Regions from separate parts of the Streptomyces sp. NPDC002884 genome, predicted to be linked through region 2. Evidence: riboswitches for the same ligand, from Rfam matches in the RefSeq annotation. Region 2 holds a riboswitch; each other region holds the start of a gene.
What was found. A riboswitch is a leader RNA that binds a small molecule or an ion and turns the genes downstream of it on or off. The one in region 2 is predicted to bind cyclic di-AMP.
Positions count from the first base shown of each region.

Region 1: another riboswitch for cyclic di-AMP. It lies ahead of ABT070_RS31495 (transglycosylase family protein); the one in region 2 lies ahead of ABT070_RS10315 (transglycosylase SLT domain-containing protein).
Region 3: another riboswitch for cyclic di-AMP. It lies ahead of ABT070_RS04860 (C40 family peptidase); the one in region 2 lies ahead of ABT070_RS10315 (transglycosylase SLT domain-containing protein).

Region 1 covers NZ_JBEOVB010000021.1:40,617-43,882, reverse strand. Annotated here, with positions in the region: gene eno (phosphopyruvate hydratase) at 1-420, opposite strand, end outside; gene ABT070_RS31495 (transglycosylase family protein) at 816-1,526, opposite strand; cyclic di-AMP (ydaO/yuaA leader) riboswitch at 1,530-1,716, opposite strand; gene ABT070_RS31490 (LysM peptidoglycan-binding domain-containing protein) at 1,921-2,934, opposite strand; gene ABT070_RS31485 (cytochrome P450 family protein) at 3,139-3,266, opposite strand, start outside.
Region 2 covers NZ_JBEOVB010000004.1:60,499-63,764, reverse strand. Annotated here, with positions in the region: gene ABT070_RS10320 (polyprenyl synthetase family protein) at 1-985, opposite strand, end outside; cyclic di-AMP (ydaO/yuaA leader) riboswitch at 1,619-1,847, shown strand; gene ABT070_RS10315 (transglycosylase SLT domain-containing protein) at 1,851-2,324, shown strand; gene ABT070_RS10310 (HAD family hydrolase) at 2,427-3,251, opposite strand.
Region 3 covers NZ_JBEOVB010000002.1:96,680-99,945, reverse strand. Annotated here, with positions in the region: gene ABT070_RS04870 (ATP-dependent Clp protease proteolytic subunit) at 1-514, shown strand, start outside; gene ABT070_RS04865 (hypothetical protein) at 522-827, shown strand; cyclic di-AMP (ydaO/yuaA leader) riboswitch at 1,211-1,381, shown strand; gene ABT070_RS04860 (C40 family peptidase) at 1,385-1,858, shown strand; gene ABT070_RS04855 (ATP-binding protein) at 1,917-2,399, opposite strand; gene ABT070_RS04850 (helix-turn-helix domain-containing protein) at 2,613-3,266, shown strand, end outside.

The DNA.
Region 1 (3,266 bases), on a different contig from region 2:
GTTGGGGCCGCCCAGGTAGCGGAACAGCGGCAGGTCGCTGGCCTCGGAGGCGGCGTGGGCGACGGCGAGCGAGACGCCGAGGATGGCGTTGGCGCCGAGCGAGCCCTTGTTGTCGGTGGCGTCCAGGTCGAACATGGCCTGGTCGATCAGGCGCTGCTCGGTGGCGTCGTAGCCGACGAGCTCCGGGCCGATCTGCTCGATGACGGCGAGGACGGCCTTCTCGACACCCTTGCCGAGGTAGCGGTTGGGGTCACCGTCGCGGAGCTCGATGGCCTCGAAGGCACCGGTGGAGGCGCCGGACGGAACGGCGGCACGACCCGTGCTGCCGTCGTCGAGGCCGACCTCGACCTCGACCGTGGGGTTGCCTCGGGAGTCCAGGATTTCCCGGGCTACGACGACGTCGATGGACGGCACGAGCATCTCCTTCTTGGGATGTGACGCTGGTTGTGCGGGGCCCAGGGACCGTGACGATCCCTTGCTGAGCCTTGCGACTAGAGCCTAACCGCCCCGGAGCCGTCGGCAGCCGACCGACCGTCCCGTGGACAGGGAGACCGTACCTATTGTTTCCGCCCGGAACAAAGGGGGTGGCCGAGAAAGGCCGACAGGAAGTGACGAACGGGCAAAGAGAAACCCCGCTCCGGTGCGTACGGGGGAACACGCACCGGAGCGGGGAGCCCGTGGGGACGGGGGGTGACCCTCACGAGGTCTCTTCAGTGTGCCGACCTCGGATGTGAGGGCGCTGTGGCTTCTCTGGGGGCCAGGTGTCACTTCGGGCGCAGCGTCACTTCGGACGCCGCGTCACCGCGCGCCCAGCGTCACTTCAGGTGCAGCTGCTGGCCCGGGTAGATGAGGTCCGCGTCGACGACGATGTCCTTGTTCAGCTCGAACAGCTTCGCCCAGCCGCCCTTGACCTTGTGCTTCTCGGCGATGGAGCTGAGGGTGTCGCCCTTGACGACCTTGTACTCGCCGTCGCCCTTCTTGACCTTCTTGCCGGTCGGGGTGGTGACCGTCTTGGAGGCGGCCGGGCGGTCGGTCGAGCGGGAGGCGCTCTGCTCCTCGGTCGAGCGGCTGGTGGTGCTGCCGCTGTCCGACGAGCCGGAGGAGCCGGACGAGCTGGACGAGCCGGAGCCCGCGGCGCTGCCGCCGTTGTAGGCGGCGCCGGACAGGCCGGTGCCGCAGACCGGCCAGGCGCCCTTGCCCTGGCCCGCGAGGACCTTCTCGCCGATGGCTATCTGCTGGGTCTTGGAGGCCTGGTCGGCCTGCGAGGCGTAGGCGGTGCCGCCGTACGCGGCCCAGGTGGAGGCGGAGAACTGGAGGCCGCCGTAGTAGCCGTTGCCGGTGTTGATGGACCAGTTGCCACCGGACTCGCACTGGGCGACCGCGTCCCACTCGGAGGCGGTGGCGGCGGAGGCGTTGCCGGCCGCCATCAGCGGGGCGGCGATGGCGACGCCGGTGACACCGGCGAGCGTGGCGACACGGGTGACCTTGGAGGGACGGCGGTGCTTGCCCTTACCGGAAAACAGCATGGTGGATCCCCTCACCGACGCCTGCGAGGTGAGCTGTCGGGTTCGGGCCGTGTGAGTTGCCCGGCCACTTCCTCGTCCGCCGGAGCGCTGCTCCGTGGGAGGTGTGGCTTCACCCCGAGCCGTTCCGGTCAACCGACCGGCGCGGCACTTACCTTGGGTCCCCCGCTCCTGCCTACGGCGCTTGCGCGACGACTGTTCCCGGGTCGTCGCTGGCAGGATTCGGCGTTGCGACGGCCGGGGCTCGGGTTGCCGAGCGGCCTCGACCGTAGACACGCGATCGGCGGAATTTCAAAGACGATCAGGGCTTCTGAGACTCATCCCACACTTTCACCAAATCGGACATTCGGCGCGAAGCGTGACGTGAACTCCCGCTGTTTTTCTTGGGCTTTGCGCCCTATTGGACCCCTGTGTCGAGGGTCTGACCGGCGGCGATGTTGCTCGGGTCGACGCCGATGAGGTCCCTGTTCTCGGCGTAGAGGGCGCGCCATCCGCCGTCGAGGCCAAGGGAGTCGGCGATGGACGCGAGGGAGTCGCCCTCCTGGACCACATAGGTGGCCGCGGCGTGCCGGCCGGCGGAGGCGGTGGTGGTGCCGCCCACGCCGGTGTCGGTCGCGCTCTTGGTCGCCGGCTCGTCGGCGGTGGCGCCACGGTGGCGGCCGGAGCCGAGGGAGCTGGTGTCGACGAGGCTCCAAGAACCCTCGTCCTGGCCTGAATTGTCTGAGTCGTCCGCTTCCGGGGTCGCCGTGGGCGAGTCGTCGCCCGTCGACCCGCTCCGGCCGCCGGAACCGCCGGACGTGCCGGAGTCGTCCGTGGCGGCGGAGGAAGAGGACGAAGGGGAGGAAGCGGACGCCGAGGGCGAACCGGAGGAATCGGCGGACGAGTCGGACGATCCGGTCGAGGAGTCGTCACTCGTCGAGGAGCCCGAGGATCCGGACAACCCCCTGGACAGGTCGGACAATCCGGAAGACCCAGATGAGTCGGACGAGTCGGACGAGTCGTCCGCCACGCCGGTGTCCACGTTCAGCGCGCCGTTCTCCTGGGTGAGCCCGGAGGTCAGCCCGCAGGTGCCCCACGCGCCGATCCCGTCGGCCGCGAGCACCTTCTGTGCCACGGCGATCTGCTGGCTGCGGCTGGCCAGGTCGGCGCTCGTCGCGTAGTCGAGGCCGCCGTACGCCTCCCAGTCCTTCTGGGTGAGGTTCAGGCCGCCGTACTCGCCGTCACCGTCGTCGGCGCTCCACGAGGCGCCGGTCTCGCACTGCGCCACCTTGTCCCACACCGTGCCGTCGGCCGCGCTCGCGCCGGAGGCGGCGAGCAGCGGGATGGCGATGGCGGAGCCCGTCACTCCGGCCGCGACAAGGAGGGCCGGGGCCTGGCGGGGGCGACGGTGACGACCGTTCCCGGAGAGCATGCGAGGGGCCTTTCTCTGGACAGCACTGACCGGCGCGGCGGTGAGACCGATGCTCCGCGCTGACGAGTGAACGTATCGGCAGACGATCACTTGTCACAAGTTAATGCCGCGCAGATCACGTGAAGATCACAGACTTGAGTGTTGGTCACCTTTGCTCCGCCGAACGGTCACACTCCGGCTGACATCCGGTCAGACATGGACCGCTTATGAGCCGGAATGCACCGGAGTGAACTCGACCGGCAGCGTACGCAGTCCGCGCATGATGAGCCCACCGCGCCACCTCAACTCGGCCGGATCCACGGCCAGTCGGAGATCGGGCAGCCGGGTGAGAA
Region 2 (3,266 bases):
CGCAGAGTTCCATGAGCGCCGCCTTCGCGTCGCACTCCCGCAACGGCGCCAGCGCGGACCGCGCTTCCTTCGCGTACCGCACGGTGTCCCGGCGGGCCTGCTCCAGCGCCGGGTGGGCCCTGAGCGCTTCCAGGGCCTCGGTGTGCCGGGCGTCGTCGGTCAGGTCGGAGTCCAGCAGCTCGCACAGGGCGATGTCCTCGGGCAGCGACAGCCGCGCCGCCCGCTCCCGCAGCCGCAGCACGGGCAGCGTGGGAACGCCCTCGCGCAGGTCCGTGCCCGGCGTCTTGCCCGACTCGTGCGAGTCGGAGGCGATGTCCAGGACGTCGTCCGCGAGCTGGAAGGCGACGCCGAGCCGCTCGCCGTACTGCGTGAGCACGTCGACGACCGTCTCGTCGGCGCCGGACATCATCGCCCCGAACCGGCAGGCCACCGCCACCAGCGAGCCCGTCTTGCCGCCGAGCACGTCGAGGTAGTGGTCGACCGGGTCCCGCCCGTCCGTCGGACCCGCGGTCTCCAGGATCTGGCCCGTGACCAGCCGCTCGAACGCCTCCGCCTGGACCCGCACCGCCTCCGGCCCGAGGTCGGCCAGGATGTGGGAGGCGCGAGCGAAGAGGAAGTCGCCCGTGAGGACGGCGACGGAGTTCCCCCAGCGGGTGTTGGCGCTGGACACCCCGCGCCGCACGGCCGCCTCGTCCATCACGTCGTCGTGGTACAGCGTGGCCAGGTGGGTCAGCTCGACCACGACGGCCGACGGCACGACACCCGGCGCGTACGGGTCCCCGAACTGCGACGCGAGCACCACGAGCAGCGGCCGGAACCGCTTCCCGCCCGCGCGTACGAGGTGCTGGGCGGCCTCCGTGATGAACGGGACCTCACTCTTGGTGGCCTCGAGCAAGCCTTCCTCGACAGCCGCCAATCCGGCCTGGACATCGGCTTCCAGAGCCTGGTCCCGCACGCTCAGCCCGAACGGCCCGACGACGGTCACGAGGGGTCTCCTGTCTGCTGGTGTCTACTGGCGATTACGCGGTTTGTCGATAGGTCTCTGCCATCACTCAAGTCAGCGTATCCGGTCACGTTTCGATCACCGATAGCCCCCACGTCCCGCGGGCTCGAATGGACTCGCCCGGGAGGTGCCCCGCAGGCCAGGCACTATCGGATCACGCCCGATATGTTTTCGATCAGCTCATATGAGCGGACATGGAGAGAGTTTCCGGGAAGCGGGGATTCATGTCCCGGACCGGGGTTCCCGTCGGACCGGCGGGCCCGTCCGCCCCCTCTCCACGTGACGACGATCACGCATTCCCTTCGCCCTTCCCCCCGGAACGGGGGACGCGACGGCGGGCGATTCCCCTCCCCGGTCCATTGCCGGTCCTTTAACAATGAGTTGGGGCTAATGCCCGATTCGCCGCTCTTGTGAATGCTGGTGACTTGGCTCACCCCCCGGCAAGATCCGGTCCGACCTCGCCGTTCACCGATTCTCCGCACCCCGCAAGCAAGTTGAAGGTTTGCACCCACAAAGGATCAAGCACCCCATAGGCCACAGACCAAGGTCAATAGGGGTGATCTGTGAATCCGGTACTTGTTTCGGACATGTGCTCTCGCATACGTTCCCGGCCTGTCGGGTGGAACGCCGAATCCTGCCGCCGCCCGAACACCCATCGATACCGCTCGGCAGGAGCGGGGGAACCAGGTAAGTCGCCGAAACGGATTTTCCGGATGTCTTGGATATACGAGACATTTCGGACAGGCCGGTACGGCTTGGGGTCAAGTCGCGACCGTCAGGACGCGACCGGGCAGCTCCCGCCCGAACCCGACAGCTCACCTCGCAGGCGCCGGAGAGGAAATTCGTCATGCCCGCTGCCGCTCAGCCGCGCCGCAACCGTCTCGTCCGCACGCTCGCCGTCGCCGCCACCGGCGTGGCCGTGCTCGCTCTCCCCGTGCTCGGGGCGACCACCGCCTCCGCCGCGACTCCGGCCGTCTCCACGGCCACCAGCCTCGGCTACGCCAACAACCTCGACGGCTGGATCCGTGCCTCCCTGCAGGTCATGGGGCAGCACGGCATCCCGGGGACGTACAACGGCATCTACCGCAACGTCATCCGCGAGTCCTCCGGCAACCCCAACGCCATCAACCTCTGGGACTCCAACGCGGCCGCGGGCATCCCGTCCAAGGGGCTGCTCCAGGTCATCGACCCGACCTTCCGCTCCTACCACGTCAACGGCACGTCGTGGGACTCGTACGACCCGGTCGCGAACATCACCGCCGCCTGCAACTACGCGGCCGCGCGCTACGGCTCGATCGACAACGTGTTCGGCGCGTACTGACCGTCCCGCCCGGCCGGTGTCGCCGATGATCACCGGCGCCGGTGCCGGTGCCGGTGACCGGCAGCCGCTACCGGCGACCGGTAGCCGGTAGCCGGTAGCCGGTTACGGAAACAGTTGTTCGAGGACGACGGCCACGCCGTCGTCCTCGTTCGACGTCGTCACCTCGTCGGCCACCGCCTTGAGTTCCGGATGGGCGTTGGCCATGGCGACACCGCGAGCCGCCCAGTCGAACATCGGGATGTCGTTGGGCATGTCCCCGAACGCGATGGTGTCCTCGGGCCGCATCCCCAGGTGCTCGGCGGCCAGGGCCAGACCCGTCGCCTTGGTGATCCCGCAGGGCTGGAGCTCGACCGTGCCCGGCCCGGACATGGTGACCGTGGCCAGCGACCCGACCACCGTGCGGGCCGTCGACGCCAACTCGTCGTCGGACAGCGTGGGATGGCGCAGCAGCACCTTGCTGATCGGCTCGCACCACAGGTCGTCGCGCCGGCCGACGCGCAGGGCGGGCAGCGTCGGGTGCGGCATCCGGTAACCCGGTTCGATGAGCGTCAGCCCGTCGACACCGTCCTGGTCGACGGCCGCGTACAGCTGCCCGACCTCCGCCTCGATCTTGCCGAGCGCCGTCTCGGCCAGCTCCCGGTCCAGGGTGACCGACCACAGCAGACGGTCCGCGCCGGCGTCGTACAACTGCGCGCCCTGCCCGCACACCGCGAGCCCCCTGCTGTGCAGCCGGTCGAGCAGTGGGCGCACCCGGGGCGCGGGCCGCCCCGTCACCACCAGGTGACGTGCGCCGGCGGCCGCCACCCGCGCGAGCGCGTCGAGCGACCGGTCGGAGAAGGTGTCGTCGCCGCGGAGCAGCGTTCCGTCCAGATCGGTGGCGATGAGGGAGTACGCGGTGCGCGCGGCATATGCGGTGGGTGCGGCCATGATCAGAGAATACGG
Region 3 (3,266 bases), on a different contig from region 2:
GATCGACGACATCTCGGCGAACGACGTGACGGCCATGTTCATGTACCTCGAGCACAAGGACCCGGACCGGGACATCGCGCTGTACATCAACTCCCCCGGCGGCTCCTTCAGCGCGATGACGGCCCTCTACGACACCATCCGCTTCGTCACCTGCGACGTCGGGACGACCTGCCTGGGCCGGGCGGATTCGACCGCCGCGGTGCTGCTCGCCGCGGGCACGCCGGGCAAGCGGTACGCACTGCCGGGCGCGCGGATGACGATCCGCCAGCCGTCCCCGCCCGAGCCCTTCGAGGGACGGGCCAGCGACCTGGCCGTACGGGCCGAGGAGCTGGCACGCACCCGCGCGGGCCTGGAGGAGATGCTCGTACGGCACACCGGACGGACGCCGGAGCAGGTGGCCGCGGACATCGAGCGGGACAGGTTCCTCACCGCCCAGGAGGCCGTGGAGTACGGCCTGGTGGACGGGATCGTCCCCGGCCGCAGGGCCTCGGCCGGCGCGTCCGGCGGGAGGTGAGCCGCCGATGGTGCCCGAGCTGCCGCCGCTGCCCGCACTGACCCGCGCGGAGGCCGAGCTGATCGACGGTTACCTCGACGTGGTCGACATGCTCGGCCGGATCAACCCGGCCCACCACGGCGACACCTACCGCGGACTGCGCGCCGCCCAGGCGCTGGTGACCAAGGCGGCCGCGCTGCGCGACGCGCTGACGCTGATGCACCAGCGGGGCGAGAGCGAGCTGCACGCGCCGACGCTCGCGCGGGCGCTGCGCGTCCTGGACGGAGAGCGCCGCACCGCGCGTGTCACGCTGCCCCCGCTCTCCGACAGTTGACCCGAGTGGCCCACCTCCGGTCCGGACCGCTCACGCCCGGGACGTGACGACCGGACCGGAGTCGAAACGGCCCAGAAGAGGTACCCCCGTTCAGCGGAGCGTCTACTGCTCCCCCGGACCCTCCGAGGTTGCGCAAAAGGGCGCTCTTCGGGCGGAACAGCGGACTCCACCGCTGGTGGGAGGCCTTGAGGCGCCTTGACACCTGATCCCCCATCAGGGTGTCCACCCGAACGGGTGAGTGGTGAGTAACCCCACAAATCCCCGGTTCCGTTGGGATTTTCGGACATCGGTGAGCCAAGATCCCTGACTGACGACAAGCCCCCGCCACAAGCGGCGGGGCGGTCCGGGCGGACGCCGAGTCCTGCCGCCGCACGGATGACCGGTCGACAGGAGTGCATCGGCAGGAGTGGAGGACCCAAGCACGACGGGTCGCCGGAACGGTCACGCCATGACCGGGCCGAGCAGCCCTTGGGGTGAAGCCGCAGCAGCGGCCGGGCAACTTCGCCAGCCCGAATCCGACAGGTCATCCTTCACAGGCGGCTGACGAAGGGTTGCGCATGACTGCGCTCAATCGTGTCCCGTCGCTCATGGCCCGGGCCGGTACGGCCTCGGCTTTCGCCATCGCCGCCGTGGGCGGCTCCGTCGTGGTCCCGGGGCTCGCCCCCGACGCCGCGGCCGCCACACCGGCGACGAAGGCGCTCCAGATCGCGGCCTCGAAGAAGGGTGCCCCGTACAAGTACGGCGCCACCGGACCGAAGAGGTTCGACTGCTCGGGGCTCACGCTGTACTCGTTCAAGAAGGCGGGCAAGAGCCTGCCCCGCACGGCGGCCCAGCAGTACAACAAGACGAAGCACATCTCGTCGTCCAGCCGCAAGGCGGGCGACCTCGTGTTCTTCCACTCGGGCTCGAACGTGTACCACGTCGGGATCTACGCGGGTAAGGGCAAGATCTGGCACTCGCCGAAGACCGGCGACGTGGTGAAGCTCCAGAAGATCTGGACCAAGAGCGTCTGGTACGGGCGGGTCCGCTAGGGCCTGCCAGGGTCACGGGCTGGTTTTCCCGGGGCGGTGGGGGCGTCCTGACGCGCCTTCAACGCCCCGGGAGCTCACCCTCCGCCGGGGCCGTCAGAGCTCCGGCCACCGGCTCCGTCGCCGGGACGGCCCACGGGAGCTCGACGGTGACCGTCTTGCCGCCCTCCCGGGTGGGCCGCACTCTCAGCCTGCCGCCGCACTCCGCGGTGAGCCAGCGAATGATCACCATGCCTCGGCCGTTGTCCTGCTGGACGGCGGCCGGCAGTCGTTTGGGGAAGCGCGGGTGGCTGTCGGTGACCCCGACGCGCAGGTGTTCGTCACGGTCGAGGACCAGGTCCACCGTGAAGGTGGGTGACTGCCCGAAGGTGTGCTGTACGGCGTTGGTGGCGAGTTCCGAGACGATGAGCCGGATGGCGTCGGCCGCCTCCGTGTCCGCCGGAAGACCCCATTCCCCCAGGACGTCGGCCACGAAGCCGCGGGCCGTGGACACCGAGGCGGGATCGCTCGGCAGAGTGACGGATGCTTCCAGGTGATCTGCCATGGCGACGTCGTCCCTTTCCCACGGGACCGGGAGCCCGACACGGTGCGGATGGTTCGAGTACGGTCCCGGACTGGTGCTTCTTCGCCAGACTGCCATTACCGCGCCGGTCACGGGTGGGATCCACCAAGATATGCATATATCTGTCGCCCAATGCGGTGAACTCTGCGACGGCAGAGCGTATTTGGTCGGCCCGATAGGAGTAAGGAGGGACCCATGCAGCACGGTCCCGCGGTGCGTCGCCGAAAGCTGGGCGCCGAACTGCGCAATCTGCGCGCCCAGGCGGGGCTCACCAGTGGTGAGGCGGCCCGGCTCGTGGGCTGGCACCAGTCCAAGGTGAGCCGCATCGAGACCGGTATCAGTGGATCGAAACCGGCCGATGTGCGGTTACTCCTCGACGCCTACGGTGTCGAGGATCCGCAACTGCGGGAGCTGATGCTGGCGTTGGCGAGCGACGGCGGAAGTGGCGGCCGGGACCACTGGTGGCACGCCTACCGCGGGGTGCTGCCGCCCACCTACCGGGACTTCATCAGCCTGGAGTCGCAGGCGAGCGCGATGCGCACCCTGGAGACGACGGTGGTGCCGGGACTGCTGCAGACGCCCGAGTACGCACGCGCGGTGACCAGGGCGGCCGTGGAGGGGGGCGACGAGGACCAGCTCGACACCCTGGTGGAGGTACGGCTGGCCCGCCAGGACGTGCTGCGCGCGCAACCGCCGCTGGAACTGTGCGCGGTACTGGACGAGGCGGTGCTGCGGCGGGAGGTGGGCGGGCCCGAGGTGATGGCGCGACAGCTGGGCCGGCTCGTGGAAGCCGCCCGATTGCCCCAAGTCCGGCTCCAGGTACTGCCGTTCGCCGCCGGAGCGCATATC